2 regions of the Kitasatospora sp. NPDC049258 genome follow, and region 2 is predicted to be linked to the other one. Evidence: riboswitches for the same ligand, from Rfam matches in the RefSeq annotation. Region 2 holds a riboswitch; the other holds the start of a gene.
The links. Region 2 has a riboswitch for cyclic di-AMP ahead of AB0K43_RS21605 (M23 family metallopeptidase). Riboswitches for the same ligand answer to the same signal wherever they lie in the genome.
Positions count from the first base shown of each region.

Region 1 (12,184 bases), on a different contig from region 2:
CGGACGTCAGCACCGACGTCTCGGTGATCTACCACGGCTGGTTCGAGGTGCTGCGCACCGGCACCTTCCCGCTCGACGACGTGACCTGGCAGTACCCGCCCGGCGCCGCCCTGGTGATCATGCTGCCCGGGGTGCTGCCCTGGTCGTACCTGGTCTCCTTCTTCGTGCTCTGCGGCCTCTTCGACGTGCTCACCATGGGCCTGCTGATGCGGGTCGGCCACCGCAAGGGCCGCAGCTTCACCGGCGCCTGGATGTGGGTGGCCGGGGTGCCGCTGCTCGGCCCGACGGTCTACTGCCGGTACGACATCATCGTCACGGCGATCACCGTGATCGGTCTGCTGATCGTGATGCGCAAGCCCGCAGTCGGCGGGCTGCTGCTGGGGCTCGGCGCGCTGATCAAGGTCTGGCCGGTGCTGGCGCTGGCCGGCACCCCGCGCGGCCGGCGCACCAGGCGCTCCTGGACGGCCGCCGCGGCCACCGCCGGCGCGCTCGGCTTCCTGCTCACGGCCGGGATGAACGGCGCCTTCGACTTCCTGAAGTTCCAGAAGGAGCGCGGGATCGAGATCGAGTCGCTGGGCGCCCTCCCGCTGCACTTCGCCCGGCTGTTCGGCGCCTGGCACGGCCAGGTCACGATGAACTACGGCGCCCAGGAGATGCTCGGCCCGTGGGTGCCGGTGATCGCCAAGCTCTCCCTCGCGGGCACCGCGGTCGGGTTCGGCTGGCTGCTGGTCTGGCGGCTGCGGGCGGCCCGCTGGCAGGCGGGGACGCCGTTCGACGCGGCGCTGGCCGCGCTGCTGGTGTTCACCGTGACCAGCCGGGTGATCAGCCCGCAGTACATGATCTGGCTGATCGGCCTGGCGGCCGTCTGCCTGACCGTGCGGAGCACCAGCCAGAAGCCGGTGGCGGTGCTGATCCTGGTCGCCGCCGTGCTGACCACCCTGGAGTTCCCGCTGCTCTTCGGCCAGGTGCAGAAGAGCCAGCTGCTCGGCGTGGTGGTGATCAGCGCGCGCAACCTGACCCTGCTGGCGGCGACCTTGATCTCCTGCCGTCGGCTCTGGCGCTCCACCCGGCGGATCGAGCCGGCCACCACCGTGGTGCTGCCCGCCGCCGAGCCCGCCGCCGCCGTCGGCTACCCGGTCCGGCCGGGCATCGCCTACGAGCAGGCGCTGCTGGACGGGCTGGACCAGCCGGTGGGGCGCGGCACCCCCTCCTGAGCGGCTCGGCGGCTCGGCGGCTCGGCGCCAGAAAGTTTCCGCAAGATCTTGCAGGAGCGCTCCACCCCTGGCAGCATCGGGCTCCGTCCTGCCCGCCGCCCAGCCCCAGGGGGATCCCCCATGCCCGAGTACGACGTCCTGGTGGTCGGTGGCGCGGGTGTGGACACCATCGTCCGGGTCGACCGGCTGGAGCTGCCGGACGCCGACTCGGTGCAGGTCCCGCCGGTGCACGACCACGTCGGCCACACCGGCAGCGGCGTGGCCCTCGGCTGCCACGCTCTCGGCCTGCGGACCAAGTTCGTCGACTTCCTCGGCGACGACCCGCAGGGCGCCCTGGTGCTGGCGGCCTTCCGGCGGCACGGCCTGGACTTCAGCCACCTGGTCTCGCCCGCCGGCACGCCGCGCGGGGTCAACCTGGTGGACGCCGCGGGGCGGCGGCTGTCCTTCTACGACGCCCGGCACCCGGCCGCTCTGCGGCTGCCCCGGGACTTCTGGCTGCCCTTCCTGGAGCGGGCCGGCCATGTGCACCTGTCGATCACCGGCGTCAACCGCGACCTCTACCCGGACATCCGCCGGCTCGGGGTGAGCTGCTCCACCGACCTGCACACCTGGGACGGCATCGAGGAGCACCACCGCGCGTACGCGCTCCACTCGGACCTGGTCTTTCTGTCCACCGCCGGCTGCCGGGGGCGGCACGAGCAGGTGATGCGCTCGATCCTGGCCGAGGGCCGGGCCGAGCTGGTGGTGGCCACCGCCGGCGAGCGCGGCAGCTACCTGCTCACCCGGGGCCGGGACGAGGTCCGGCACTTCCCGGCCACCGACCCCGGGCTGCCGGTACTGGACAGCAACGGCGCGGGGGACGCCTTCGTCTCGGGCTTCCTCGGCCGCCGGCTGGCCGGGCGCCCGGTGGAGGAGTGCATGCGGGCCGGCGCGGCCGCCGGGGCGTACGCCTGCACCCGGGCGGGCACCCACACCGCCCTGATCGACCCGGCCCGGCTGGAAGCCGCGCTGGCGGGCGCTCAGGCCCCGCCAGCGGCGCCGGCCCCGGCGTGATCCGGGCCACGCCCCTGGTCGCGGCCCGAGCCGCGGCCGCTCAGGCCAGCCGGGCGGCCTCGGCGGTCCACAGCGCGGTGAACTCCGCCGTGCCGATCCCCAGCCGGCCACGCAGCAACCGGTCCAGCACCGACTCGGGGCTCTCCCCCGCGGCCGCCCGGCCGGAAACCCCGACGTCCTGGTAGAGCCGGACCAGGCTGCGCTCGCCGAACTCGCGCGCGATCACCTCGCAGGCCAGCCAGGACAGCTCGTACGCCTGCCCGATCCGGTCGGCGCCCGCAGTGAAGTCGGCGTCCGAGGGCAGCGTCCGGGGGATCCGGCCGGCCGCGACCTCCTGGGCCAGCCCGGGGGCGATCTGCCGGGCGGTCCGCCCGGAGTCCAGGTAGGCGGTGTGGTCGGCGACGCCCTCGGAGAGCCACATCGGGGTCCAGCTCCGGGTGACGGCCCGGGTGGCGACATGGGTGGCCTCGTGGGTGACGACCACCCGCCGGCCCAGCTCGCTGAGCCCCCGGTAGGCCTCCGGGTTGACCAGGATCCGGTCCGCCGGGGTGTGCTCGGGGGCACCGGCGACGGCCACGGTGACGGCGGCGATGCCCCGGTACGGCTCCGGCTGCACCTCCAGCAGCCTGGCGAACTCCGCCTCCGTGGAGGGCAGTTCGAGCAGCAGCCGGCCCGGCCAGGCGTCCCCCCAGAGCGCCTCGACGGCCGGCACGGCCTGATCCGCCCGGGTGGCCAGGGCGGACACCTCGGCCTGCTCCGCGAGCCCGAGCACCAGGCAGCGCGTGCCACGCGCCACCCGGACCGGCCCGAGGTCCCAGAGCGCGGGCGCGCCCGCGGGCTCGTCCGCGGCCAGCCGCCAGCCCTCGGGGAGCCGGACCAGCTCCAGGCGCCGGGACAGCACCGCCGGGTACGCGTCCAGGTCGACCAGCCGGTGCTCGAACTCGGCGGCGACGGTGATCCGGTCGGCCTCCGGCGGCGGCTCGGTGAAGGAGGTGATCCGGTAGCCGAGCTCGGCGAACGGCACCTGGGCCATCCGGTCGAGCGCCGCGTGCTGGGCCTGGGCAGCGGCCGGCGCGGCTCCGGCGAGCAGCACCGCCCGGTCGAGCGCCAGCAGCGCCCGGGCCCGGGCGGCCAGCAGCTCCTCGATCACCGGCCGCAGCGCCGGCCCGGCGGCCTCGGGTACGGCGGCCGGGCGGCCCGCAGGGCGCAGCAGCGGCACCGAGGCCTGGGCCAGCCCGCCCGCGGCGAGCAGCAGCGCGGCCCGCCGGGACAGCCCGGACCGGCCTGCCGCGGGCCTCGGCGGCAGGTCGGTCACCAGCTGTTCCGGCTCACTGCTCAGACCCGTACCACCCCGGCGACGGGCATCGCGTTGACGCTCTCGTAGCGGACCTTGGCACCGGGGTACGGCGCGTGCACGACCACCCCGCCGCCGGCGTACATGCCGACGTGGTGCATGTCCTTGTAGAAGATCACCAGGTCTCCGGGTCGTGCTTCGCCGAGGCTGATCCGCTGCCCCGCCGAGGCCTGCGCCTGCGAGGTGCGGGGCAGGGTCACTCCGGCCTGCCGCCAGCTCCAGTACATCAGACCGGAGCAGTCGAAGGTACGGGGGCCGGTCGATCCGTAGACGTACGGCGATCCGATCTTGCTGATCGCGGCGGCCAGCGCGGCCGCGGCGCGGTCGGAGGAGGGCGGCTGGTCGCCGAGGTCGAGGCGGTCGGTGCCGCGGGTGGCGCGCTGCTCGGCCTCCCGGGCGTCCTCGGCCACCATCCGGGCCCGCTCGACCGTGCCCAGGCCGTTGAGGAGGCGCTGGGCCTTCACCAGCCGCTGGTGGATCTCCGACTTGCTCTGCGCCAGCGTGCGCCGGACCTCCTCCAGCTCGGCGAGCTTGGCCCCGACCTCCGCCCGGCGCTGGTCCAGCCGGCGCTGGCGGTCCAGCACCTGGCGCAGGGCGTCGTTCTGCCGCTGCGCGGCCTGGTCCAGCGCGCGGGCCCCGGCCAGGTAGGCGTCCGGGTCGGAGTCGAGCATCAGCCGCACCCCCGGATCCATCCCGCCCGAGCGGTACTGCGCGCCGGCCAGCGCTCCCAGGTCCTGGCGCAGCCGGTTGAGGCTCTCCTGGCCGGCCGCGACCTGGCTCTGCAGCGTGCTGGTCTCGCCCTGCAGCCGCTTCTGGTACTCCTGGGCGGCGTTGTACTTCTCGGAGGCCTGCTCGGCCTCGTCGTAGAGCTGGTCGATCTGGGCCTTGACGTCGTTCTTGGCGATCGGCTCGGCCGGGGCACCGGGGAGGGCATGGGCACTGCCCGCGACCGTCACACCCAGGGCGGTGGTGGCGGCGGCCGTGACCGCGAGAGCGCGGGCGAGCCGCCGGACGCCTGGCAGTTGGGGGCGGCGGTGCACGGTCATGCTTCGGCGACTCCGTTCCTGCGGCCGGGCCACCGCCGCCACCCGGGTCTGGGCGGCCGTCTCGCGGAGGTCCGGGGGCAGACCCTAGCGAGTCACGGCTATCTAGTCCAAACCCCTCCAGGGGCGAATATTTGAGCACTAATCGGACAGCTGGCCCAAGCAGCCGACCCGTCGCAGGTCGGCGGGTACGACGCCGCCGGCCCGGCGCTCACGGGGAGCACCGGGCCGGCGGACGGGGTGACACGGGGTCAGGGGCGGACGATCTTCGAGATCGGCATCGCGGTCGCCGACTCGTAGCGCACCGGGACACCCGTGCGCGGCGCGTGGATGATCTGGCCGTTGCCGATGTACATCCCGACGTGGTGCTGGTCGCCGTAGTAGATGATCAGGTCGCCCGGCTGGGCGTTGGCGACGTTGGTGCCGATGCTGGTGCCGGCCCCCGCCTGGTCCTGCGAGGTGCGCGGCAGCGACACGCCCGCCTGGGCGTAGGCCCACTTCATCAGGCCGGAGCAGTCGAAGGCGCTCGGGCCGGCCGCGCCGTAGGAGTACGGGGAGCCGAGCTTGGAGGTGGCCGCGGCGATCGCGGCGGCGGCGTGCGACCCGGCCGGCGCGTTGACCACCACGTCGGTGCGGGCGGAGTCGCGGGAGGCGCGCTCGGGGCCCTGCGCCGCGGTCGCCTTGGCCTTGGCGTCTGCTGCGGACTTCGCCTCGGCGGCGGCGAGGTCGTCGCGCTCCTTCTGGGTGAGCGAGTCGAGCAGGCTCTGCGCCTTGGCGAGCTTGCCGAGGATCTCTTCCTTGTCGGCCTTCAGCCGCTTGGTGGTGGCGTCCAGCTCGGCGAGCTTCTGCTCGGCCTCGGACTTCTGCTGGTCGAGCTTGCCCTGCTCGTCCTTGAAGGCCTTCAGCACGTCGGCCTGCGAGCTGCCGACCTGGTTCATCGCGCCGGCCTGGTTGAGGAAGGAGTCCGGGCTGGCGGAGAGCATCAGCTGCACCGTCTGCGGGATCCCGCCGGTGCGGTACTGCTCCGCGGCGATCTCGCCCAGGGTGCCCTGGATGCCGCTCACCTGCGCCTGCTGCCGGGCGACCTGGTCCTGGATCTGCGAGACCTGCTTCTGCAGACCCTGCTCGCGCTCGGTGGCGGCGTTGAACTCCTCGGTCTTGACCTCGGCCTGCTCGTTGAGGGTATCGACCTGCTGCTTGACCTGGTCCTTGGTGGGCGCCGGGTCGGCGTGCGCGCCGGTCTGCGCGGAGAGTGCCACCGCGGTGGCGGCGGCGGCCGTCAGGATCGAGACACGGGCCCGGCCGGCGGGCTTGGGACGACGATGGGACGCCACGAAGGCGGACTCCTTCTTCCTCACACCGCCTACCGGGTGAGCTGACGGGTTCGGGCTGGAAGAGACGCCCTACGACGCCTCACCGACCACCCGTCAGGTGCGCGGTGACGACCGCGCACCGCCGAGGCGGCCGACCTGGCGCCGATTCACCCCGAGGAACGTGGTTCCCCGGCTCCGATCGACAGCGCCCCCAACGGGGGCTCCCCCCTGGGCAGTCGGACTGCCCAGCTGCGTCTCGGACTCGGCGGCGACCACCGTTGCCACCCTGGTTGGGTGAGCGACTGGGCGGCGGTCCGTGGCAAGACCCTAGTAACCCATCCGTGATCCGTTCAAATCCTTGTCAGAAAAAAGTCGAAATACTTGCCATGTTCGATTGTGATTGCGACCGACAGTGACAGCATCCCTACGCAGAGATGATAAATATTCCGCATATGGTCGGAATATGAAACGCCCGAACGTGTCGGAGATCACAGCGAGATCTCGACCCGTCCGGGCGCGTCATGGACCGTCAGCTGGTCCGAAGTAAGGGCAAATGTCCGATATGGGATGGACCGTCAGACGGCGGCCCGACCGCCTCAGACCCGGCGGATGGTCTTGATCGGCATCGCGTCGGCCGCCATCACCTTCACCACGTCACCGGTGTGCGGGGCGTGCACCACCAGGCCGTTGCCGATGTACATGCCCACGTGGTGCGCGTCGTTGTGGTAGATCACCAGGTCGCCGGGCTGCGCGTTGGCGATGTTGGTGCCGACGTTGACCCCGACCGTGGCCTGGCTCTGCGAGGTGCGCGGCAGCGAGACGCCGGCCTTGGCGTACGCCCAGACCATCAGGCCGGAGCAGTCGAAGGTGTTCGGGCCGGTGGCGCCCCAGACGTACGCGGAGCCCCGCTTGCTCATCGCGGCCTGGACCGCGGCGGCGGCGTAACCGCTCGGCGCGGGCAGGTTGCTGAGGTCGTACCGGGAGTCGCTGCGGGAGGCCTTGTCGCCCATCACCGCGGCCCGGTCGGCGGCGCTCAGCTGGTTGAGCAGCTTCTGCGCGTCCTGGAGCTTGGCCTGCACCTCGGACTTGGCGTCGTTCAGCGCCTTGGTGCTGCTGTCCAGCTCGGCGAGGACGGTCGCGGCCTCCTGCTTCTGCTGGTCCAGCCGGCGCTGCTGGTCCTTCAGCGACTTCAGGGTGTCCGCCTGGGTGCTGGCCGCCTGCTGGAAGCTGGAGGCCTGCGCCAGGTAGCCGTCCGGGTTGGAGGAGAGCATCAGCTGCATCGACGGGTCGATACCGCCGGTGCGGTACTCCTGCCCGGCCACCGCGGCCAGCCCGGAGGCCAGCTCGGTCATCTGGTCCTGCCCGCGGGCGACCTGGTCCTGGAGCTGGTCGGCCTGCTTGCGCAGCTGGTCGGCCCGCTCCTTGGCGCCGTTGTAGCGCTCGGCGGCCTGCTCCTGCTCGTCCAGCAGCTTGTCGACCTGCGCCTTGACCTCGTCCTTGTTCGGCTTGGCGGGCGCGGCGTGGGCGCTCACCTGCGCGGACAGGGCGACCGCGGTCGCCGCGGCAGCGGTCAGCACGGTCACCCGCGCACGGCTCGGCTGCTTAGGACGGCGGTGGGAGGCCAAGGGGGTAGCTCCTTCTTCCTGCTGGACTCACCCGAACGAGCGAAAGTCCGGAATATAGGTTTGACGCCAGACCCTAGTGAAGATCATGCTCCGGCGCCACTCCCCTACCGGAACGAACTTCCTACCCACCACGGGACTTCACGCCGCCGACACATCCGGTCCATCGAGGGTTGACGGCGGCTCACCGGAGTCAGGCCCTGGCCAACCGATTCAGCAGCAGGATCGAGGCCACCGGGCGCGCGCCGGCCTTGCGCACGCCGTCCGCCACCTCCTTGTCGGTGGACACCACCACCACCGGACGCCCCTGCGGCTCCGCCCGCACCAGACGGCGGATCAGCTCGTCCGCGGTCTCCCCGGTCCGGCTGAACCGCACCCGGACCCCGCGCGGCGGCGCCATCATCACCGGCACGTCCAGATCCTGGCCGTCGAAGACGCAGGTCACCTCGGCCTGGGTGCGCTGCGCCAGCATCGCCAGCCCGCCGAGCAGCCGCAGCCGCTGCTGCTCCAGCGGCAGCGCCGGATAGCCGGACTTGGTCACGTTGTAGCCGTCCACCACCAGGTGGACCTGCGGGATCGCCAGCAGCTGGTCCAGCAGTGCCGGGTCGTCCTCCGCCAGCCCGCGCCGGGCCACGTCGTTGGGCGAGGCGGAGACCGGCTCCACCGCGTCCACCAGGTCCGCCGGGCGCAGCTGGGCGACCGGCAGCGCCAGCTCCCGCTGCAGGCCCTGCGCGGAGTGCAGCACGGTGTCCAGCAGCAGCCGCAGCCGCATGTCCTCCACCGTGCGGCCCTCGCGGGCGGAGCGGCGCCCCGCCTCGACGGCCGTCTCCAGCTCGGTGATCCGGTGCTTCAGCCGGCGCACCTCGCTCTCGGCGGTGCTGCGCTCGGCCGCCCCCGCCGTCCGCAGCGCCTCCAGCTCGCTCAGCAGCTTGCGGCTCTCGGCCTGGGCACGCCTGGTGTCGCTCTCCAGGCTGCGGACCCGCTTGCGCAGGGTCTCGGCCTCCTTGCGCACGCCCTCCGCCTCGGCCCGCTGCCGGTCCAGGTCGGCCCGGGCACCGGCGCGCAGCTCGGCCAGCTCCTCCTGGAGCTTCTCGACCAGCCGGGCGGCCTCCGCGGCGGCGCCCTCGGCACCGGCCCGCTCGACCTCCTCGCCGGCCTCGACCACCACCCTGGTCCAACCGGCCGTGCGCAGCAGGTACGCGCCGGCGGCCACGTCCATCGGGTCGGCCGCACCGGGGACGGTGCCCGACTCCAGGGACTTCACCAGATCCGGCTGGCCGAGCCGCAGGCGGTCGGCTATCCGCAGCCGGAACACCGGGTCCGCCTCCAGGGCGGCGGCCAGCGCCGTCCCGGCGTACTTGGCCCGCCGGGCCGGCGTGAACTTGGCGTACTGGCGCAGCGAGGCGGGCAGGTCGGCGGCCGGGATCCCGCCGAGCGCGTCGGCGGCCAGCCCGACCACTCGGCGGCGGACGCCCTCGGGGAGCGGGCGGTCCAGGTGCTCCGGCGGCGCCGACCCGTCCGGGGCCGCGGCGGCGCCGGGGTCGGCCTCGGCCTCGGCCGCCGGGACGGCCTCGTCCGTGCCGGGGAGCACCGGGTCCGCGGCGGGCTGCTGCCCCTGCGGCTCGGCGGGCCCCCTCGCTGCGTCCACCACGTGCTCGGCTCCGATCCTGGTCCGGCGGGGTCCGCACGGCCCTGTGCCGCTGCCCTGGAACTCACCGCTCTCTGCAATTGTCCCGTCTACCGTGCCCCACCGACAGCACGCCACACATCGGGACGGGACGGCCGGGCGCCGGGCGGGTCAGGCCCCGGGCCCGCCCTCGGCGGCCTCGTCGGCGCCCGGCCGCGCCACCAGCTCGACCTGGTCGACCGCGTTGCACCAGCGGCAGCGCACCGACTCGATGGTCTCGCTGAGCACCTCGGTCTCCTCCACCTTCGACTCGCCGGCCAGGTCGAAGTGCAGGTACTCGACCACCCGGGCACTGCGCGTCACGTCGAAGCGGGTGAGGTTGCCGCACAGCGTGCAGCGCCAGCGGGTCTCGGCAGTGGGGGCGGCGATGGTCATCGGAGGTCCTCTCGGATCGTCCCGGTTCCGGGCCCTCCAGCCTATTGCCTGCGCCCTTACGCCCCGGCACCGGTCCACCGCCGGCGCAGCCTCACCCGTACGCAGCAGCCGGCGGTGTCCCCCGCCCCGGGCCGAGGAATGCTCGGAGGATGGCGCTCCCCGTACTCGACCGGGCCGTCCGTCCGCAGGCCACCGCGCCGGGCCGGGCGCCACAGGTCACCTACGCCCTGATCGCGCTGAGCGCCCTGATCCTGCTGTGCGGCCCCAGCTTCGGCCTCAATCCGGCCTACGGCACCGGCGCCGCCCGGGCCTGCGCCGAGCAGCGCTACGAGCAGCGCTGGGGCGCCGTCCCGGCCGAGCTGCTGAGCCGGCATCCGCTGACGGCCGAGCAGCTGGCCGCCCTGCCCACCGCGGCGGACGGCTGCACGCTGCTCCCGACCCCGGGCAAGAGCCCGGCGCTGTCGGTGCTGACCTCGCTGTTCGTGCACGCGGGATGGCTGCACCTGCTGGGTAACATGCTGTTCCTGTTCGTGTTCGGCCCCGGGGTGGAGGATCGGCTGGGCCGGGCCCGGTTCCTGCTCCTCTATCTGGCGATCGGCTACCTGGCGACCTACGGCTACGCGCTGGCCGAGGCCCACTCGGCCGACTCGGTGCGGGCGCTGGTCGGCGCCTCGGGGGCGATCGCCGGCGTGCTCGGGGCCTACCTGCGGCTCTTCCCGCGGGCCCGGGTGACCACCCTGGTGCCGGTGCTGCTCTTCCTGCCGCTGCGCTTCCCGGCCTGGTTGGTGCTCGGCCTGTGGTTCGTCCTGCAGTGGTGGTCGGTCAGCTCGGGCGGCTCCGGGGTGGCGTACCTGGTCCATGTGATCGGCTTCGCGGCCGGCTGGCTGTCCGCCTGGGCCGGGTGCGCGCGGGCCGGCAGACGCGCCACCTGACGGCCGATACGCTGGGCCCGTCCCCTCACACAGGAGTCCAGCGTGATCACCGCGATCGTCCTCATCAAGACCAGCGTCGACCGGATCCCCGAGATCGCCGAGGCGATCGCTTCGATCGAGGGCGTCAGCGAGGTCTACTCGGTCACCGGCAGCTACGACCTGGTGGCGATGGTCCGGGTGCGGCAGCACGAGGACCTGGCCGAGGTGATCCCCGGCCAGGTCAACAAGGTGCCGGGGGTCGAGCACACCGAGACCCAGATCGCCTTCCGCACCTACTCCCAGCACGACCTGGAGGCCGCCTTCGCGCTCGGCCTGGAGTAGCCGCGCCCGGAGCGTCCGGAGCGGCCCCGCTCAGCGGCGGGTGTCGGCGACGCAGCGGCCGCCCTCGTTGCGGTAGCTCCACCGGGCGCCGTTCGCGACCAGCTCGCGGACCGCGCCCAGGAAGCGCTCCAGGTGCTCGTCCGGGGTGCCGGCGCCGAAGCTGACCCGGATCGCGTTCAGGCTGCGCTCGCCGGGCAGCGAGGCCTCCGGCGCCCCGCATTCGGAGGGCGCGGCCTCCTCGCCGCCGAGCAGGGTCCGCACCAGCGGGTGGGCGCAGAACAGTCCGTCGCGCACCCCGATGCCGTACTCGGCGGACAGCGCGGCCGAGAAGTGCGAGCTGTTCCAGCCCTGCACCACGAAGGAGAGCACCCCGACCCGGGCGGCGTCGGTGCCGAACAGGCTGAGCACCTTCACCTCGGGGATCTCGGCCAGCCCGGCCTTGAGCCGGTCGATCAGCTCCTGCTCCCTGGCCTGCAGCGCGTCGAAGCCGGCCTCGGTGAGCGCCCGGCAGGCGGAGGCGATCGCGTAGGCGCCGATCACGTTGGGCGAGCCGGCCTCGTGCCGGGACGGGCCCTGGTGCCACTCGACGGCCACCGAGCCGTCCACCTCGCGGGCCACGGTCCGGCTGGCGCCGCCGCCGGCCAGGTACGGCTCGGCCGCGTCCAGCCAGTCGCTGCGACCGGCCAGCACCCCGGCACCGAACGGCGCGTACAGCTTGTGGCCGGAGAAGGCGATCCAGTCCACCCCCAGCTCGCGGACGGACACCCGGTGGTGCGGGGCGAGCTGGGCGGCGTCCAGCACCACCCGGGCGCCGTGCCGGTGGGCGACCTCGGTCAGCTCGGCGACCGGCCACAGCTCGCCGGTGACGTTGGAGGCACCGGTGACGCAGAACAGCCGCGGGCCCTCGGGGTGCTCGCTCAGCGCGGCCTCCAGCGCGGCGACCGCCTCGGCGGGCGAGCGCGGGGCGCGCAGGTAGCTGACGGTCAGGCCGTCCCGGCGCCAGGGCAGCAGCGAGGCGTGGTGCTCGGTCTCGAAGGCGAACACCCGGGTGCCGGCCGGCACGGCGGCGGCCAGCAGGTTGAGCGAGTCGGTGGTGGCGCGGGTGAAGACCACCTGGTCGCCCTCGCGCAGGTCGAGGAAGTCGGCCACGGTCCGCCGGCTCTGCTCGAACAGGTCGGTGGAGAGCTGGGAGAGGTAGCCGGCGCCGCGGTGCACGCTGCCGTAGTAGGGGGCGTAGGCGGCGACGTCGTCCCAGACCCGCTGCAGGGCG
Region 1 covers NZ_JBFAQT010000048.1:29,864-42,047, reverse strand. Annotated here, with positions in the region: gene AB0K43_RS28035 (glycosyltransferase 87 family protein) at 1-1,214, shown strand, start outside; gene AB0K43_RS28030 (carbohydrate kinase family protein) at 1,335-2,267, shown strand; gene AB0K43_RS28025 (hypothetical protein) at 2,308-3,582, opposite strand; gene AB0K43_RS28020 (NlpC/P60 family protein) at 3,603-4,667, opposite strand; gene AB0K43_RS28015 (NlpC/P60 family protein) at 4,916-5,998, opposite strand; cyclic di-AMP (ydaO/yuaA leader) riboswitch at 6,009-6,195, opposite strand; gene AB0K43_RS28010 (NlpC/P60 family protein) at 6,574-7,602, opposite strand; gene AB0K43_RS28005 (NYN domain-containing protein) at 7,793-9,094, opposite strand; gene AB0K43_RS28000 (hypothetical protein) at 9,398-9,661, opposite strand; gene AB0K43_RS27995 (rhomboid family intramembrane serine protease) at 9,811-10,593, shown strand; gene AB0K43_RS27990 (Lrp/AsnC ligand binding domain-containing protein) at 10,636-10,914, shown strand; gene AB0K43_RS27985 (aminotransferase class V-fold PLP-dependent enzyme) at 10,945-12,184, opposite strand, start outside.
Region 1: linked by a shared signal. The riboswitch ahead of AB0K43_RS28015 (NlpC/P60 family protein) and the one ahead of AB0K43_RS21605 (M23 family metallopeptidase) in region 2 are both predicted to bind cyclic di-AMP.

Region 2 (18,498 bases):
TCGGCCTCCCCCAGCCGGGTGACCCGGTCGTCCATGGCGACCGACTGCGGGCCGTAGCGCTCGGCCAGCCAGGCGCGGTGCGGGCTCGCGCTCTCGGGGGCGTCGGGCACCAGCTGGTACGGGCGGTAGACCACCTCGACCTCGGCCTTGCCCGCGAAGCGGTCCAGGGCCTGCTCGAAGCGGCGCTTGCCGAGGTAGCACCAGGGGCAGGCGATGTCGCTGTAGATCTCGACCTTCATCGGGGAAGTGGCTCCGTTCGCGGGGGTGGCTGACGGGGAAGGTGAACGCTCAACCATCCGCCGGGCATTCCCGGACGTCCACGAACCGCCTCCGGACGGGCCCGGCGACCCGGCGACCCGGCGACCGGACGACCCGGTCAGCCGGCCGGCGGGGCCGGGACCACCAGGACCGGGCAGGCCGCGTGGTGCACCGCCGCGGTACTGACCGAGCCCAGCAGCAGCCGGGTGAAACCGCCGTTGCCCCGGGTGCCGAGCACCAGGGTGTGCTGCCCGACGGTGCAGGCGAGCAGCACCTCCACCACGTTGCCCAGCACCACGTGCAGCGCGAGCTCGCCGCCGTACGGGCGCTCGCGGGCGGCCTGGACGGTGGCGACGGCCCGGCGCAGGCCGTCCGCCATGCTCTCGGTGAGCCGCTCGACGCTCTCGTGCACCAGCTCGGCCATCCCCGGGGGGTAGCCGGAGGGTGAGGGGTTGACGACCGCGAGCACGTGCAGCGGCAGCCGGAACAGTTCGGCCTCGGTCATCGCCCGGTCCAGCGCCCACAGCGAGCCGTCCGAGCCGTCGCAGGCGGCCAGGATGCCGGGGCGCCCGGCGGCGGGCGGCTCACCGAGCACGGGGAAGGGTTCTCGCACAGCGGCCTCCGCGGGTCGGACCACCAGGCCATGATCACCGATCCGCGGCGCCCGGGCCGCAGGACGCGCCCGGGCCGCAGCACCACCGGGGCCGCCGCACCGCCCGGGCCCGCCGCACCGCCCCGCCGGCTCAGGCCGGGCGGGCCAGCGCGCGCCGCTCGGCCGGCGGCAGTCCGGTCCAGCAGGAGCCGTGCCGGCGGGCCGCCACCCGGCGCAGCCACAGCTCGGTGGCGATCAGATCGGCCAGCCCCGCCAGGGTGCCCGGGGCCAGCTCCGCCGTACCGTCGGCGGCCAGCGCCAGCGAGCGGCGGACCGCCCCGGGGTCGATCAGACCGGCCTCCGCGAGCAGCGGGCGGTCGAACAGCTCGGCCAGCGCGTCGGCGGCCAGCCGCAGGCCGGTGCGGGCGGGCCCGGCCCGGTCGGGGCGCGGGCCGCGGCCCCAGTCGGCGGGCAGGTCGGTCCGGCCGGCGCCGGTCAGCACGGCGTGCAGCAGGGCCGGTCGGGCGCCCGGCTGGAGCCGGACCTCCTCGGGCAGCAGCCGGGCCGCGCGGACCACCTGGTTGTCCAGGAACGGCGCGTGCAGGCGCTGGCCGTGCTGCTCGGCGGCCTGCACCAGGGTGCGGTAGCCGGCGGCGTGCCGGTGCAGGGCCAGCCGGGCCCGCCGGGCGCCCGGGAGTTCGGTGGGCGGCCCGCCGCGGGCCGCGATCCGCAGCCGCTGGGCGATGCCGGCGAGCGCCTGGTCGGAGAGCCAGCGGGCGGCCGGGCCCGGCACCGCCCAGGCGAGCGCGGCGGCCGAGCCGGCCCCGGCGGTCGGCCCGGGCTCGGCGGCCCGCCGCAGCGTCAGGGTGACGGCGAGGTCGTCCAGCGCCTCGGCGTACCCGGAGCGGGCCAGCCGGTGGGCGGCCCGCAGCACCGTCACCGGGGTGCGCACGGCGCCGGTGAGCGCCCCGGCGGTGACCCGGTCCGCGCCGGCCAGGGCGGCGAGCGGGCCGAGCAGTTCGCGGGAGCGCCCGAGCCGGATCAGGTCGGCGAGCCGGGCCGGATGGCCGTCCAGGACGTGCCGGGCGCCGTACCCGGTGAGGTGGTCCGTCCCGCCGGCCCGGAAGCGGGCGCCGAGGGCGTCCGCGGCCAGCAGGGCGGCGCCGGGTTCGTCGGTGAGCGGGCCGGCCGGCGGATCGGCGGGCGGGTCGGCGAGCGCGGCGTACGGCAGGGCGGGCGGCAGCACCACGTGCCGCAGCCGGGGCACCTCGACGGCGAGCGCGGGGCGGCGGCTCTCGCCGAGGGTGACGGCGGTCAGCGCCTCGGTGGGCGCCTGCTCCGGCGCCGCCGGGCGCCGGGCCCAGGAGCCCTTCACCGCGCCGGACCGGACGGCGGGCGCGGGCGGACGGGGGTCGGCGGCGCGGGCGGCCGGCCCGATCGGCACCGCGGCGGCGAGCAGCGCGACGGTGGCCGAGGCGGTGCCGTACGAGAGGTCGACGCCCAGCCTGGCCCGCTCCTGGGCGTCCGCCGGCCCGGCGGGGGCGGCGGTCCTGACCCGGCAGCGGACGGCCTCCAGCAGCGCCCGGGTGAGCTCGCGGACGGCGGGTGCCTCCTCGCGGCTCCAGCGGCCGGGCGAGGTCTCCGATTCGTACCCGGCGGTGTACGGGCGGCCGCTGCGGATGCCGAGGGTGTGGCCGGGCGGCACCCGGTGGACTCCGGCGTACGGGGTGCCGGTGCCCAGCACCTCGGGGGCCTCCGGGGCGGCCAGCACGGCGGCGAGGTGGTCGGGGTCCAGCGGCGCGGCGACCAGGTCGGCCAGCGGCAGGGCGGCGGTGGCGTAGGCGGTGCCGCCGCACCAGGGGGTGTGGAAGACCTGCTGGACCCCGGCGAGGTCGGTGATCAGGACGGTGCTGCGCACGCCGGTGCGCAGCACCACCGTGTAGCTGCCGGGCCAGTTGGTGAGGTGGCGGACGGCGCCGCCGCGGGCGGCGGCCAGGCCGGCGGCGAGTTCGCCGTCCGAGGCGCCGCAGTGGCCGATCACGGCCATCCGCAGGGTGGCGGGGGTGTCGCGGTCGGCCGGGTCGGCCGGCCGGGCCCCGGTGGCGACGGTGGCGGGGCCGCCGGGGCGCAGGGTGGCCAGCCGGATCTCGTCCGGGCGCCAATCGCCCACGGCCCAGAGCGGGTTGGGGCCACCCCACAGGGTGGTGCCGGCTAGCGGGCGGACGGCCGCGAGGGCCGGGTCCGCGCTGCCGGGGGAACCGCTCCAGCCGGTGAGCCACCGCATCGCGCCTCCGCCTGACGGGTATCGGGCGCGCTGAGGGGGTACGGACTGGCACGCCGTCAGGAGACATCGTGCCACTGGACGGGCCGGTGGTGACCCGTGTTGCGGGGGCGAATCGGGAGAACTGCCGCGCCGGGGTGGTCCGGGCCTCCCCCTCCTCGGCCCGCACCGCCCCCGGCGCGGCGCGGCCGGCCCGTCGACCCGTCGGCCCGTCGTCGGCCCGTCATCGGCCCGTCCGTGGCATGGACATCGCCGGATGGCCGAAAGGCGCCGCACAGGCCGGGAGGGCATCCGCATGCCCTCCCGGACCCACCGCCGCCCGCGGGGACGTAGGCAGCGGTTTCCCCCGGCCCGCCGGGTCCTCGACGGCGGGCCGTTCCACGGCGTCCAGCGAATCGCCGACCTGCCCCTGCGAGCCAGGGGGCACAGATGGCGCACATCGACACAGGACCGGAGCACGCCCTTCCGGGAGCCGGCCGCGGCGGCCCGGGCGGGCGCATCGGCCGGGTCTGCCGCCGGGCGCCCGCCGGCCGCGCGGGCGCGCGATCCCGCCATCCGGAATGCAGCCTCTTAACCCTCGGAACCCGGACGACTACGCTAGGTGCAGCAGTACGGGAGCGGACACCCGCACGACGGGCCGCCGCCCTGCCGCTCGTCCGCCATCCGCGCACGACGTCGCCCGGGGGTGCCACCGCCACCATGACCGTCAGCTCACGAGGGCCGAACGAACGGCTCGGCGCGCTCCTGTCGCTTGCCCAGATCAGCAACGCCGGCCTGGCCCGCCGGGTCAACGACCTCGGCGCGCAGCGCGGCCTGACGCTCCGCTACGACAAGACCTCGGTGGCCCGCTGGGTCACCAAGGGGATGGTGCCGCAACGTCCGGTGCCGCACCTGATCGCGACGGCGCTGGGCAACAAGCTCGGCCGGCCGGTGCCGCTGGAGGAGATCGGCCTGGCCGACTCGCACCCGACGCCGGAGCTGGGCCTGGAGTTCCCGCGCGAGGTCCCGGAGGCGGTGCGCTCGGCGACCGAGCTGTGGCGGGTCGATCTGGACCTGCGGCGCGGCCCGGGCGGCGGGCGGTGGAGCGACAGCCTGGCGGGGACGTTCTCGGTCGCGGCGTACGCCACGCCGGTCTCGCGCTGGCTGATCACGCCGGCCGACGGCTCGGTGGCCCGGGAGACGCCGGTGCCGGACCTCTCGGGGTACCGGGTGGGGCACTCGGACGCGGCCAAGCTCCGCGAGGCGGCCCAGGAGGCCCGCCGCTGGGACTCCAAGTACGGTGGCGGGGACTGGCGTTCGTCGATGGTGCCGGAGTGCCTGCGGGTCGAGGCGGCGCCGCTGCTGCTCGCCTCGTACAGCGACGCGGTGGGCCGGGCGCTGTTCGGCGCGACCGCCGAACTGACCAGGCTGGCGGGCTGGATGGCCTTCGACACCGGCCAGCACGAGGCGGCGCAGCGGTACTACATCCAGGCGCTGCGGCTCGCCCGGGCGGCCGGCGACGTGCCGCTGGGCGGGTACGTGCTGGCCTCGATGAGCCTGCAGGCGGCGTACCGGAACTTCCCGGACGAGGCGATCGACCTGGCACAGGCCGCGCTGGAGCGCAACCGGGGGCTGGCGACGGCGCGCACGATGAGCTTCTTCCACCTGGTGGAGGCCCGGGCGCAGGCCAAGGCCGGTTCTGCGACGGCCTGTTCGGCGGCGCTGGCGGCGGCCGAGACGGCGCTGGACCGCTCCCGGCCGGGGGATCCCGACCCGACCTGGATCGACTTCTACGCCTACGACCGGTTGGCCGCGGACGCCGCCGAGTGCTTCCGCGACCTCGGCGTGCCCGCCAAGGTGCGGCACTTCACCCGGGAGGCGCTGGCCCGGCCGACCGAGGGGTACGTGCGCTCGCACGGGCTGCGGCTGTTCGTCTCGGCGATGGCCGAGGCCGAGGCCGGCGACCTGGACGCGGCGGTGGCGGCCGGGGAGCGGGCGGTGGAGGTGGCCGGCCGGATCTCCTCGCACCGCAGCCGCGAGTACGTGGTGGAGATGCTCCGCCTGCTGGAGCCGTACCACGACGAGCGGCGGGTGCGGGAGCTGGCGGAGCGGGCCCGGCTGGTGCTGACGGCCTCGGGCTGAACCGCCGGGCCGGGAGGCCTGGTCGGGTGCCCGGGTCACCGGATTAATCGGATGCGGGCGCGGCGGCGGCGCGGCTACCGTCGTTCCCGTCCAGGTGCGCAGGTGGGGGCTCCTTCGGATCAGGCGCGCGCGGGTTCGAGTCCCGTCGCCGGCCACGGCCGGTGTAGCTCAGCGGACAGAGCTCCTGACTTTCGCCTCCGCCGCCGCTGTCCTCTGGACACCCGACCAGGCCGCCCACCGCTCTTCGACCTCGGGAGCCGCCAGCAGGGGAGCTCCGCGTGTCCCGGTTCAACCTCCGCCGCAGCAGCGCGGCCTCGACCTCGCCGGTGGCGACCACCGGGCAGGTGGTGCGCAACCACCAGGGCGGCGCCGGGTACCTGCGCGAGGGAGGTACGCGCTGGAGCGGGCGCTCGGCCACTCGCTGGCCGGCGTGCCCGCGCTACCCGGACGCACGCTGGTCCTGGTGGACCGCTCGGGCTCGATGTTCGACCGCCCGAGCGCGCGGACCGAGCTCAACCGGGCCGACTCCGCCGCCCTGTTCGGCACCGCGCTGGCCCTGCGGGCGGCCGACGCCGACCTGGTGCAGTTCGGCTCCACCAGCGCGCGGCTGGAACTCGACCGCGGCGACTCGGTGCTGAGGACCCTCGACCGCTTCGACAGCCTCGGCGGCACCGACACCGCCACCGCCGTGCGGACCCACTTCCACGGCCACGACCGGGTGGTGGTCGTCACCGACGAGCAGGCGTACGGCCGCCCGGGCGGGGACCCGCTCGCCCCGGTGCCGGCCCGGGTCCCGGTGTACACCTGGAACCTGGCCGGCTACCGCACCGGCCACGGGCCGTCCGGCACCGCGCACCGGCACACCTTCGGCGGCCTGGGCGACGCCGCCTTCCGGCTGATCCCGTTGCTGGAGGCCGGCCGCTCGGCCGACTGGCCGTGGGTGGGGCGGCGCTCGGTGGGCTAGGGCAGGTCGGCCGGCGCCGGATGGGCCCGCGCCGGCGAAACCCTCACCCCCGGCTCCCCGGCGTGAAAGCATCGCCAGGGGAGCCGGCGGAAGGGGCTGCGGTGGGGTACGAGGTCGATGTGCTGGTGGTCGGCGGCGGCATCGTCGGGTTGTCGACGGCCTACGCGCTGACCCGGGCCCGGCCCGGGCTGGCGGTCGCGCTGGTGGAGAAGGAGCCCGGTTTCGCCGCGCACCAGACCGGCCGCAACAGCGGAGTCATCCACAGCGGCGTCTACTACCGCCCGGGGTCGCTCAAGGCGCGGTACGCGACCGGCGGCGCCGCCGAGATGGTGGAGTTCTGCCGTGAGCACGGGATCGCGCACCAGGTCACCGGCAAGCTGATCGTGGCCACCGGCGCCGCCGAACTCCCCCGGCTGGCGGCCCTCGCCGAGCGCGGCCGGGCGAACGGCATCCCGGTCACCGAGCTCGGGCCCGAGGGCATCCGGGAGCACGAGCCCGAGGTGACCGGCATCGCCGGCCTGCACCTCGCCACCACCGGCATCTGCGACTTCCCGGCCGTGGCCCGCACCTACGCGCGGCTGGCCGAGGAGAAGGGCGCCGAACTGCGCACCGGCACCGAGCTGCGCTCGATCGCGCGCCGGGCCGACGGCGTGACGGTGCAGACCTCGGCCGGCGAGCTGCGCTGCGGGGTGCTGGTGAACTGCGCCGGCCTGCACAGCGACCGGGTGGCCCGGCTGGCCGGGGACGACCCCGGGGTGCGGATCGTCCCGTTCCGCGGCGAGTACTACGAGCTCACCGAGGCCCGCCGCGGCCTGGTCCGCGGCCTGGTCTACCCGGTGCCCGACCCGGCCTTCCCGTTCCTCGGGGTGCACCTCACCCGCGGCGTGCACGGCGATGTGCACGTCGGCCCGAACGCCGTCCCGGCGCTCGCCAGGGAGGGCTACGACTGGCGCACCCTGAAGGTCCGCGACCTGGCCGAGACCGCCGCCTTCCCCGGCACCTGGCAGATCGCCCGGCGGCACTGGCGGTACGAGATCGGCGAGCTGCACCGCTCGCTGTCCAAGCGCGCCTTCACCACCGCCGTCCAGCGCCTGCTGCCCGCCGTCACCGCCGCCGACCTGGTCCCGGCCACCGCCGGCGTGCGCGCCCAGGCCGTGGCCCGGGACGGCTCGCTGCTGGACGACTTCGCGTTCGCGGGCTTCGACCCCGACGCCCCGGGCCGAGCCCGCCGCACGGTGCACGTGCTCAACGCGCCCTCCCCCGCCGCCACCGCCTCGCTGGCGATCGGCCGCGAGGTCGCCCGGCGGGCGCTGGCCGCGCTCGACGCCGGCGGCTGACCGCCGGGCGACCCCCCGGCAGCGGCCGATCGTTCGGGTCGGGGCCGCTCCCGATCGAGGTGAGGAATCCGTCACGCGCCGGTCCGAGCCCTCGCACGCCCCTTTAGACTTGGCCGATTGTGACTGCCACTGCCTCCACCCCCCAGCTGACCGAGACCGCGACCGCCGAGAGCGAGCTGCGCCCCTCGGCCCGGCTCTCCGCCGCTCCGGCGGGGTACCCGGCCCCGATGTACCCGCACAAGGCCACCGAGGAGCAGCACCGCGAGCACCGCATCCGCAGCTTCCAGCCGCGCCGCGGCCGGATGACCAAGGCCCAGGCCGGTGCGCTGGACCGGGGCTGGGAGCGGTTCGGTCTGGCGATCGACGGCACTCCGCTGGACCTGGCGGAGCTGTTCGGCGGCCGTCCGGTCACCCTGGAGATCGGCTTCGGGATGGGTGACACCACCGCGACCATGGCCGCCGCCGACCCGACCGCCGGCATCCTGGCCGCCGACGTGCACACCCCCGGCCACGGCAACCTGCTCCAGTTCCTGGAGCGGGACGGCTCCGAGAACGTCCGGCTGGCCGCCGGGGACGCGGTGATCCTGCTGCGCGACATGCTCCCCGACGCCTCGCTGGCCGGCCTGCGGGTGTACTTCCCGGACCCGTGGCCCAAGCCCAAGCACCACAAGCGCCGGCTGATCCAGGAGTCCTTCCTGGAGCTGGTGCTGCCGCGGCTGGCCCCCGGTGCGCTGGTGCACTGCGCGACGGACTGGGAGGAGTACGCCGAGCAGATGCTCCGGGTCCTGTCCGCCTCCCCCGAGCTGGTGAACCTGCACCCCGAGGGCGACGGCACCGGCTGGCTGGAGCCCGCCGAGCACCCGGCCGACAGCGTGCCCGGCTACGCGCCCCGGCCCGGCTGGCGGCCGATGACCAAGTTCGAGCGGACCGGGCTGGCCAAGGGCCACGTGGTGCACGACCTGCTGTTCCGCCGCCGCTGAGCCGCTGACCTGGGCGGGCCGCCGGGCCGGCCCGCCCGACCGGGGACGCTCCGTTACCACAGGTGAGCAGATCGACACGGATAGTCCCGCACTCTCCCGCCGAGCGGACCGGGTCGCCTACTCTTTCGGCGTGAGCTGTCCGCCCGGCGGCAGCGCGTCCGCCACGGCGTCCCCAGCCACCGCGACCGCCACCGCCACCGCCGAGCCGCCCACGCTGCCCACCGGCACCCGGCGCATCCCGGGGCCGCGGCTGCGGCGGGCCGCCGTAGCGCTGCCCGCGCTGCCACCGCTGCCACCACGGGCCGGCCGGCTGCTGCGCCGGCTGACCTCACTGCGCCGCCCCGCGCTCTCCTCCGCCCTGGCCGCGTGCGCGCTGGCCGGCTGCGGGGTCCTGATCCTGCACCTGGTGCAGCGGCAGACCGGCACCACCGGGCTGCTGGTGGGCCTGGCCCTGGCGATACTGCCGCTGCCGTTCGTGCTGGGGTCGCTGGCCTGGCTGAACCGGACCGCCCGGGTGCCACTGCGGCACATCCTGTTCTGCCTGGCCTGGGGCGCCTGCGCGGCGACCACGGTGGCGATCATGGCCAACGGGTGGGCCAGCGACTTCCTGATCGCCCACCAGGGGCCGGTGCGCGGGGAGACCCTGGTCGCCGAGTTCGCCACCCCGCTGATCGAGGAGAGCGCCAAGGCCGCGGCGCTGCTGCTGCTCCTGCTGCCGTTCCACCGCCGGCTGCGCTGCCGCACCGAGCGGACCTGCGCGGTGCTGGCCCGGCAGTTCTCCGCGATCCGGCCGGACGGCCTCCCCCGGCCCGCGGTGCCGCCGCGCCGGGCCAGGGCCAGGCTGCGGCCGCTGCCGTACTTCCGCCCGGCGCCGCCCGGGCGGCGGGCCCGCTCCAGCCCGCGCACCCTGGCCGCGGGCACCCTGCTGGGCTCGATCACCGCCTGCGGGTTCGCCTTCACCGAGAACGCCCTCTACCTGGGCCGCGCCTTCACCGACGACCAGCAGGCCCGGCTGGACTCGATCGGCCTCGGCGAGACCCCGAGCCTGCGCGACTTCGACAGCACCGTGCACACCTTCGTACTGCGCGGCCTGCTCTCCCCGTTCGCCCACCCGCTGTTCACCGCCCTCACCGGGCTGGGCATCGCGGTCGCCCTGACCACCGCCCGCCGCTGGCCCGCCCGGCTCGCGGCACCCGGCGGCCTGCTGCTGGCGATCACCCTGCACGGCAGCTGGAACGCGGCGGCCGGGCTGGGCACGGACGGCTTCCTGCTGGTGTACGCGCTGGTGATGGTGCCCTGCTTCGCGGCGCTGGTGTGCTTCGCCGTCTGGGCCCGCACCCGGGCCTCCCGGCAGCCCGTCCGGCCTGCGGCGACGCCCGGGCGGGAAACCGATTTCCCTTCCGGATGACCGTCCCGTACTGTTGGGTTCACCGACGCGGGGTGGAGCAGCTCGGTAGCTCGCTGGGCTCATAACCCAGAGGTCGCAGGTTCAAATCCTGTCCCCGCTACTCAGTAGCACGAAGGCCCGGCAGATCACTCTGCCGGGCCTTCGCCGTTCCCGGGTCTCCGGCGGGACCGGGGCACCCGATTTCCCTTCCGCGCCGCACTCCCGTACTGTCAGGTTCACCGACGCGGGGTGGAGCAGCTCGGTAGCTCGCTGGGCTCATAACCCAGAGGTCGCAGGTTCAAATCCTGTCCCCGCTACTCAGTAGCACGAAGGCCCGGCAGATCACTCTGCCGGGCCTTCGCCGTTCCCCGCATAAATCCGTTGCCCCCCGCTCGGGTGCGTGCCTACAGTGGCGGCACACTGAAAGGAGGTGATCCTGAGTTGAGTACCACCAGGATGCGTGAGGTGGCTGCTCGCTAGAGCCGCCCCTGCCTGTGGCAACCGAGGCCCTACGGCCTCCGGCGGCAGGCGTAGACCCAAGCAGTCACCCGGCCCGTGGGCTCACCGGATACATCCCCGGCGCCTCGGCCGCCCGGCCCCTAGGGGCCCGGCGCCGAGGAGAGCGCCCACGGGCCGTCTGCATGCCCGGCACCGCGAGGCATACGCCGCCCGGCCGACCGCCGGGCGGCGCCCCACCTCGGCCAGGTCGGCGGGCCGTCTGCGGGGAACCGCGATCCGCTACAGTCGCTGCGACCTGACGGACCGTGACGGGGGTGGAGCGGTGGAGCTGGAACGCGGTGGCGAGCCGGTGCCGGCGGTGAAGATCGCGCTGGGCGGGGTGCTGACGGCCGGGCTGCTGGGGCTGGTGCTGTTCGCCGTGGCGTCGGCGCACTGGGCCGCGGCGCTCGGGGGCGGGCTGATGGTGGCCGCCACCTTCTCGGTGGCCGGGGGGCTGCTGGGGTTCCTGTTCGGCGTGCCCAAGCTGCTGACCAGCGGCGGCGCCGCGCATCCGGCCGACGAGTCGGCCACCTCGACCGCGAGCTACGCGCCCAACACCAATCTGGAGCAGGTCTCCGACTGGCTGACCAAGATCCTCCTCGGTGCCGGGCTGACCCAGATCGGCACCGTCCCCGAGCGGCTGCGAGAGCTCGGCCGGGCGCTCGCGCCGGTGGTCGGCGGCGGCCCCGGGGCGTCCGGCTTCGCCGCGGCGCTCGGCGTGTACTTCACCGTGGTCGGCTTCCTGACCGGCTGGCTGCTCACCCGGCTGCTGCTGGCCCGGGCACTGTCCGCCGCCGACCGGCAGACGCTGGCCGACTCGGTGAACCAGACCGTGATCGCCGCACCCGGGCTCGGCTTCGGACCGCAGCAGGTCCGGGACCTCTTCGAGACCGGGGTGGAGGGGCTGCGGGTGCAGGCGCTGGCCCTGCTGCAGGGCGCACCGGACGCCCGCAACCTGGATCTGATCGTGACCGCGATCGACCGCCACCTGTCGCCCTTCGAGCTGCTCCAGGCCCTGCTGGCGGCGCGGGCCGCGGCCGATCTGCCCGACCTGACCCCGGAGCAGCGCGGCACGCTGCGCGACGCCGTCCGCTACAAGATGCGCAACTCCCGGACCGTGCCGCCGTACTCGCGGCGCAGGTCGGTGGCGGAGGAGGTGCTCAGGCGGCTGCCGGAGCAACCCGCCGCCCCGGCCACCCCGGGCGAGCCGGCCGGGCCCGCCGTCACGGCACCGACCGATCCGTCCGTTCCCGGCCCGCGCTGACCCGCCCCGCGCCGCCCCGGCGGCGGTGGTCCGCCGCACGCAGCACCAGGACCCGGTGGGTGGTCGGCCGGCCGTAGCGCCGGACCTCGCTGGAGACCTGCCGCCGGCCCAACTCGGCGCGCAGCTCGTCCAGCCGCGGGCAGCGGGCGCCGGCGCTGTCGTGCAGCGGGTGGATCCGGACCTCGCCGGCCGGGTCGGTGACCCGGACCAGTTCGAGCAGGGCGGCGAGCTGCTGCCGCGGGGAGAACAGGTCGGGGTAGGCGAACAGCAGGTAGCTGCTCAGGGTGAGCGCGAAGGTGCCGTCGGCGAAGGGCAGGTGCGGCAGCGCGGCGGCCACGTAGCGCTCCGGGTGCGCGGCCGCGTCGGCGGCGAACAGCCGGCGGGCCCGGTCCCAGCTGCGCAGGTAGCCGTCGGCCCGGTGGTACCGGGGGAGGTGGCGCGCCGGGTCGGCCCGGATGGCGGCGGCCATCACCGCCTGTCCGGCCCGGGCCCGAGTGGCCAGCTCGTGCGGCGGTACGGCGTAGCCGGGGTCGACCGCGATCGCCCGGCAGCCGAGCGTACGGGCCTCCGCCACCAGGCCGGCGGCGCCGCCGGGGCAGTCCAGCACCGGGCCCGGGACGGCGCTCAGTTCGGCCCGGGTGAGGCCGAACAGTCCGCAGTACTCGTCCAGCGGGCGGGAGGTGACCAGTACGGACATGGCGGCGGGCTCCTGGCTCGGACGCGAAGGCCGTTCCAGCCGATCACGGGGTGCGCCGGACCGCCCGTCGGTGGCCGCCGAACGGGGCCGGGCGGCTCAGCGGGCGCCGAGCAGTCCGCGGACCGCCAGCCGGTGGACGCCGGTGAGGGCATGGACGATCTTCGGGGTGAGCAGCACCAGGGCGATGCCGATCAGCGAGACGCCGGCGATCTGGTAGGGCGAGGTGATGTAGTAGGTGTGGTAGTCGCCCTTGCTGCCGGTGTACTCGAAGAGCCGGTAGCCGGGCCAGTCCAGGTAGCGCTTGAAGACCCAGTGGTAGAGCGGGTAGAGCGCGACGACCCAGCCGACCACCAGGAAGACCACGGTGATCACGAAGCTGGCGATCGTCCAGGGCAGCATCAGCACCTGGTAGAGGGCGGCCCGCCAGCCGGCCGCGTCCCCCAGCCGGGCGGTGACCGCGCCCCAGAAGCCCCGGCGGGCGGGCCGCACCGGGGCGGGGGCGGTGACCTCGGTGTCCAGCAGGGTGCGGGTGCGCTCGCGGTCCAGGGCGCCCAGTCCGCGGGCGGAGACCATCAGCAGGGCGAGCACCGGCAGGCCGAGGGCGGTGACCGCCAGGGCGAGGCCGGCCGAAAAGAGGGTGACGACGGTGGCGAAGCCGAGCAGCGCGATCGGGAGCCCGGTGAGCACGAAGCCCACCTCGCGGTAGGTGGTGGCGCTGAACGGCGCCTTCCAGAACGCCGGGCGGTCCAGGTCGCGGTAGCCGTACGGGGAGGTGCTGGCGGTCATCTCGGGCCCCTTGAAGTCGTCCGTGCTCACAGTCTCAAATCTGCCGTAGCCGGGCCCGGCCGGGTATCCGGTCCGCTGCCGGATCCGGGGTGGGGTTGTCCCCACCCCCGGGGCCCACCCCCGGGGCCCATCTCCGGGCTCCGCCCCGCGGCCCCGGGCCGTTCGCACCGCGGCGGCCGGCCCGGCGGGCACCGGCTACGGTTTGTGGGTGAACGTGCCCGTGAACGACGAAGACCTGCCGCTCATCCCGCCCACCCGGGCCGCCGACCTGCTCGCCCCGGCGGCCGACGGGGGCGGGGCCCCCGTGCCCGAGGAGGCGCTGCGGACGGTGCTGGCCCTGCTGGAGCTGAGCGGGGCCCGGATGCACGACGGCTTCCCCGAGCTGAACTCGGCGCTGCTGGAGCAACTGCTCTACGAGCGGCTGTACCTGTACGTGCAGCCGGCCGGGGAGCCGGCCGCGTACGGCGCGGCGGTGCTGGCGCTGATCGAGCACCAGCGGGCCGCGCGGCGGCTGAACGCGAAGCGCCACGAGCGGCTGCGGGAGGAGGCCGAGTGGCAGGGCGAGGTGCTGTGCGGGCTGCTGCGGCGGGCCGATCTGGTGACCTGGCCCCGGCTGTACACCCTGCTGCTGCGGGCGGACGGCGTGGACACGGCCGACCTCGACGCCGTGCGCGACTGGCTGGACGGCTTCCGGGAGCTGTCGGCGGAGCAGCGGCTGGCGGCGTACGCGGCGGTACCGGGGCTGGAGCCGGAGGAGCGGGACGGCGGCTGGGGCCCGACCCGGCTGCTGATGATCGGGATGGCCACGGACGGCGCGCGCCTGCTGCTGGAGCAGGGCCTGATGCAGCGCAGTTACCGGAACCTGGCCGAGCTGACGGCGCTCGGCCGGCCGATGCCGCCGGAGCTGGCCGGGGACTTCGAGGGCTTCGAGGCGGCGGTCGGCGTCGAGGCGCTGCGGCTGTACGGGCACTGGACGGTGCCCGGGCTGCCGGCGCTGCTGGTCGAGGAGTATCCGGACCTGGCGCCGGAGCCGGGCACCGAGGAGATCGAGGCGTACCTGGCGGAGCGGGAATCGGAGCCGGAGCCGGAGCCGGAGGACGAGCCCGGGCCGGAGGACGAGCCCGGGCCGGAAGACGAGCCCGGGCCGGAGGACGGCGTTACGGGTTGAGGCCGTGCGCCTGCAGCCAGCCGAGCGGGTCGACCGGGGCGCCGCCGCCGGGGCGGACCTCCAGGTGCAGGTGGGGCGCGGTCACGTTGCCGGTGGCGCCGACCGCGCCGAGCAGGGTGCCGGGGGCGACCTCGCCGCCGGCGGTGGCGATCCGGGCGAGGTGGCAGTACCAGATCTCGGTGCCGTCGGGCAGCGTCTGGATGACCCGGTAGCCGTAGGCGCCGGACCAGCCGGCCGAGGTCACGGTGCCGGCGGCGACCGCGCCGACCGGGGTGCCGGTCGGGGCGGCGAAGTCGACGCCGGTGTGCAGGTGCGCCCAGAGCGAGCCGGTCTGCCCGTGGTGCGCGCTCAGCGTGTAGGCCGCGACGGGCAGGGCCAGGGCGGCGGGGCGTGGCGCGGCCTGCCGGTCGGCCCGCTTGGCCTCGGCCTCCTGGGCGGCGGCGAGCCGGGCGCTCTCCTCGACCGAGGTGGGCTGCCCGTCGGCCTGCTGCTGGATCCGGGCGGCGAGGGCCAGGCCGGGGTCGGCGGCGGGCGCGGCCCCGGTGGTCCGGTCGGTGGTGTCGGGGGCGACGACGGGCGCCGTCGGGGCCGCGTGGGCCTGGCCGGCGGCGGCGAAGCCGGTGGCGCCGAGGGCGGCGGTCATCGCGGTGACGCCGAGCAGCGGGGCGCCGCTCCTGGCCTGACGGGGCATCCGGTGCCGGGCGCCGTCGGCGCCGTGGTCCACCGGGTGGTGCTGCTCCACCGGGTGGTCGAGCAGCTGGGTGCCTGCGGCCGGGGCCTGGAGCGGGTGCGTCGACGCCACTGAGGCGTGCTCCTTTCCTTCCTTCTCGCCGACCGGGTTAGCTGACGGGTTCGGAGCAGGAAGGTCTCCTACGGCCGGGTTCGGGGCCCGGCCGATTCACCCCAAGGAACGTGGTTCCCCGGCTCCCCGGGCCCACCGGTGAAGGCGTGCCCGCGGATTGAGCGATGGCGCGCGGTGCCGTCTGGGTACGGCGTTGCGTACCGCGCTGCGTTATCGAAAGTTAATCCTATGAGCCCCATGATTCCAAGCGCCTAGGCCGAGACTTTGGCGGCCCGCTGGGGCCCCCGGGGCGGTTCGGCCGGATCGGCGGGCCCGGCGGTGACGGACCGCGACCGGGCGGATGAGTATCCGTACTCATGTGTCCGGAAGGGGAGTTGGAGACCCTTCCGGCATGAGCGCAAAGATGCAGACCAGAACCACGGCCGCGTACTACGCCCAGGCCGTCCTCTCCTTCGCCCTCGCCAGCTCGGCCCTCGCGATCGGCATCGCCTATCTCCCGGTGAACGCCTGGATGCGGGGGTTCCTCGCGGTCGGCCTGCTCTACGAGATCACCTCGGCGTTCACGCTGGCCAAGGTGATCCGGGACCGGCAGGAGGCCGACGAGCTGACCAGCCGGGTGGACCAGGCCCGGCTGGACAAGCTGCTCGCGGAGCACGACCCGTTCCGGGTGGAGGGCGCCTGAGCCGGGCCGGCATCGCGGTCCGGGTTGGGACAGGCCCTAGCGGTCCTCGGCGGCGGCCTTCGCCTTCTTGGCGGCGAAGGTCTCACCGGCGATCGACCAGTGGGTCGGCGGGATCTCCTCGACCGCGACCCAGATCTTCTCCGGATCCACCCCGGTGATCCCCGCGTAGGCCTCGGTGAGCGCGCGGACGATCTGCGCGTTCTGCTCCTCGCTCCGGCCGGACAGCTGCTTGACGTTGATGAAGGGCACGACGACTCCTGCCGCTCGCACGGGCACTGGGGACCGGGGACTGCGGTCCGACCGCACGCTACCCCAGGGCCTGCGGCGCCCCGTCCGGGGCACCCCTTGACAGCTAAGGCTATTAGCCGTAGCTTTATGGCTATGGGAGCCCACCGGATCGGCCGGGCACCCGCCAGGAGCCCAGGAGGCAGCGATGAACGAGCCAGTGATGCACAGCGCCAGCACCCGGTACGTCACCGTGCCCGGCGGCCGGATCGCCTTCGACGACTCGGCCACCGGCACCGCGGCGCAGCCCGCCGGCCACCCCGTCGTCCTGCTCCCCGGGATGCTCGACAAGCGCGCCGCCTACCGGTACCTGCGCCCGCTGCTGACCGCCGCCGGCCACCGGGTGATCACCATGGACCTGCGCGGGCTCGGCGAGTCCTCGACCGGCTTCACCGACCACTCGCCGGCCGCGATCGCCGAGGACGTGCTCGCGCTCCTCGACCACCTGGGCATCGACCGGGCCGTCCTGGTCGGCAACTCCTACACCGGCGCCAGCGTGGTCAAGGCGGCCGGCGACCGGCCCGAGCGGGTGGCCGGCATCGTGCTGATCGACGCCTTCGTCGAGAACCTTCCGCCGAACGCCTTCCAGAAGCTGCTGGTCAAGACGCTCGGCAGCGCCGTGGTGCACTTCCCCGCGCTGTGGGGCGCGGCGCAGAAGCTCTACTTCCCCACCGCCCGCCCGGCCGACTTCGACGCGTACCGGGCCGCCCTGGTCGCGATGCTCCGCGAGCCGGCCCGCCGGGCGGCCGTCCGCGGGTACGTCGCGGGCGACTCGGCCCCGGTCGGCTGGACGGCCGCGGTCGGCTGCCCGGCACTGGTGGTCATGGGCGCCAAGGACCCCGACTTCCCGAAGCCGGAACGGGTGGCCGACCGCCAGGCGGCCGCGCTGAAGGCCCGCAAGGTGATGATCGACGGCGGCGGCCACTACCCGATGGCGGAGTTCCCGCAGGCCACCGCCGATGCCCTGCTCCCCTTCCTGGCCGAGGTCGCCTGATGCCCCGGGCCGGACTCACCCCCGCCGCCGTCGTGGGCCACGCCCTGGCCCTGCTCGACGACCAGGGCGGCGAGGCCCTCACCCTCGCCGCGGTCGCCGCCCGGGCCACGGTGGCCACCCCCTCCCTCTACAAGCACGTCCCCGGCGGGCTGGCCGAACTGCGCCGGCTGATCGCCGTCCGGGTCACCGAGGAACTGGCCGACCGGCTGACCGCCGCGGTGCTCGGGCTCAGCACGGACGAGGCCGTGGCGGCGCTGCTGTCGGCGTACCTGGAGTACGCCCTGCAGTACCCCGAGCGGTACGCGGCGCTGCCGCAGTCCCCCACGCCGGCCGACCCCGAGCTGGTGGCCGCGGGCGAGCGGCTGGTCGAGGTGATCATGGCGATCCTGCGCGGGTACGGCCTGACGGGCTCGGAGGCGGTGCACGCGACCCGGACCGTCCGGGCGATGGCGCACGGGTTCGCCTCGCTGACCACCGGCGGGGGCTTCCGGCGCGCGGAGGACCTGGCGGTCACCCGGCAGCGGCTGACCGGGGTGCTGACCGCGGGGCTGCGCAACTGGCCGGGGCGGTCCTGACCCCACCCGTGTCCTGCGGGCCCCGGTCGGCGTTGGGCAGGATATGAAGAAGCGAAGCATGCTCGCCGTCGCCTCCCTCGCCGTCGGTGTGGTGGCCTCCCTGACCGCCCCCAGCGCGCACGCGGCCCCGGCCGGCGACCGCGGCCTGGTGCCGGACGCCGTCACCGCCCCCGACGTACCCGTCGACCTGCTCGGCACGGTCTCCGGCGGCAGCCCCGACCTGGACGGCCTGAACGCCCTGCCGGGGCAGCTCCCGGCCTGATCCGCCGCACACCGCCAGGGCCACCCGGGCCGCCGGGTGGCCCTCGTGCTGTCCGGCTCCGTCCTCCTGTTCCGCTTCCGCCTGCGCCCGACCGGAGTTGACCGGCACTTGACCTCGGACGACCGGTTGCCGGTATAGGTTCGGGTGAGTTTCGAGACCGTTCCGTCACAGTCCCCGGGTGACACTGGCTGGTACCCGAACGTCTCCTGCGGTTCGGGGGGAACCGGCCGGTCCGCGCCCGCCTCGGCGGCGGCGCGACACCGGCATCACGGAGGACGTGGACAGATGACCCAGACCGTGCAGCCCGACCGGACCGCCACCGGCCTCCTCCCCGCCCAGCGCGGCGCCCACCACCCGGCCCCCGGCCACCCCGAGGTCACCGTCCGCGGCCACCTCGGCCGGGCCTTCGCCGTGGTCCGGGGCCTGCGGGCGCTGCGCCCCGTCCCGGCCCGCCCGCAGGAGCCGTACGGCGAGTCCGACGGGCAGTAGCCACCCGTCCCGGCCGCGGAGGCGGTCGGCGCAACCAGCCGGGCACGCAGGACGTCCATAAGATGTTCACACCAGG
Region 2 covers NZ_JBFAQT010000026.1:7,156-25,653, forward strand. Annotated here, with positions in the region: gene AB0K43_RS21535 (DsbA family oxidoreductase) at 1-239, opposite strand, end outside; gene AB0K43_RS21540 (universal stress protein) at 377-871, opposite strand; gene AB0K43_RS21545 (asparagine synthase-related protein) at 1,002-3,134, opposite strand; gene AB0K43_RS21550 (MFS transporter) at 3,831-5,252, shown strand; partial or broken gene AB0K43_RS21555 (TROVE domain-containing protein) at 5,583-6,216, shown strand; gene lhgO (L-2-hydroxyglutarate oxidase) at 6,318-7,553, shown strand; gene trmB (tRNA (guanosine(46)-N7)-methyltransferase TrmB) at 7,781-8,533, shown strand; gene AB0K43_RS21570 (PrsW family intramembrane metalloprotease) at 8,664-9,941, shown strand; tRNA gene AB0K43_RS21575 (tRNA-Met) at 9,968-10,041, shown strand; tRNA gene AB0K43_RS21580 (tRNA-Met) at 10,164-10,237, shown strand; gene AB0K43_RS21585 (hypothetical protein) at 10,702-11,682, shown strand; gene AB0K43_RS21590 (hypothetical protein) at 11,642-12,379, opposite strand; gene AB0K43_RS21595 (sensor domain-containing protein) at 12,476-13,195, opposite strand; gene AB0K43_RS21600 (hypothetical protein) at 13,374-14,333, shown strand; gene AB0K43_RS21605 (M23 family metallopeptidase) at 14,323-15,135, opposite strand; cyclic di-AMP (ydaO/yuaA leader) riboswitch at 15,147-15,292, opposite strand; gene AB0K43_RS21610 (YiaA/YiaB family inner membrane protein) at 15,527-15,817, shown strand; gene AB0K43_RS21615 (4-oxalocrotonate tautomerase family protein) at 15,854-16,066, opposite strand; gene AB0K43_RS21620 (alpha/beta hydrolase) at 16,251-17,096, shown strand; gene AB0K43_RS21625 (TetR-like C-terminal domain-containing protein) at 17,096-17,671, shown strand; gene AB0K43_RS21630 (hypothetical protein) at 17,715-17,933, shown strand; gene AB0K43_RS21635 (hypothetical protein) at 18,219-18,422, shown strand.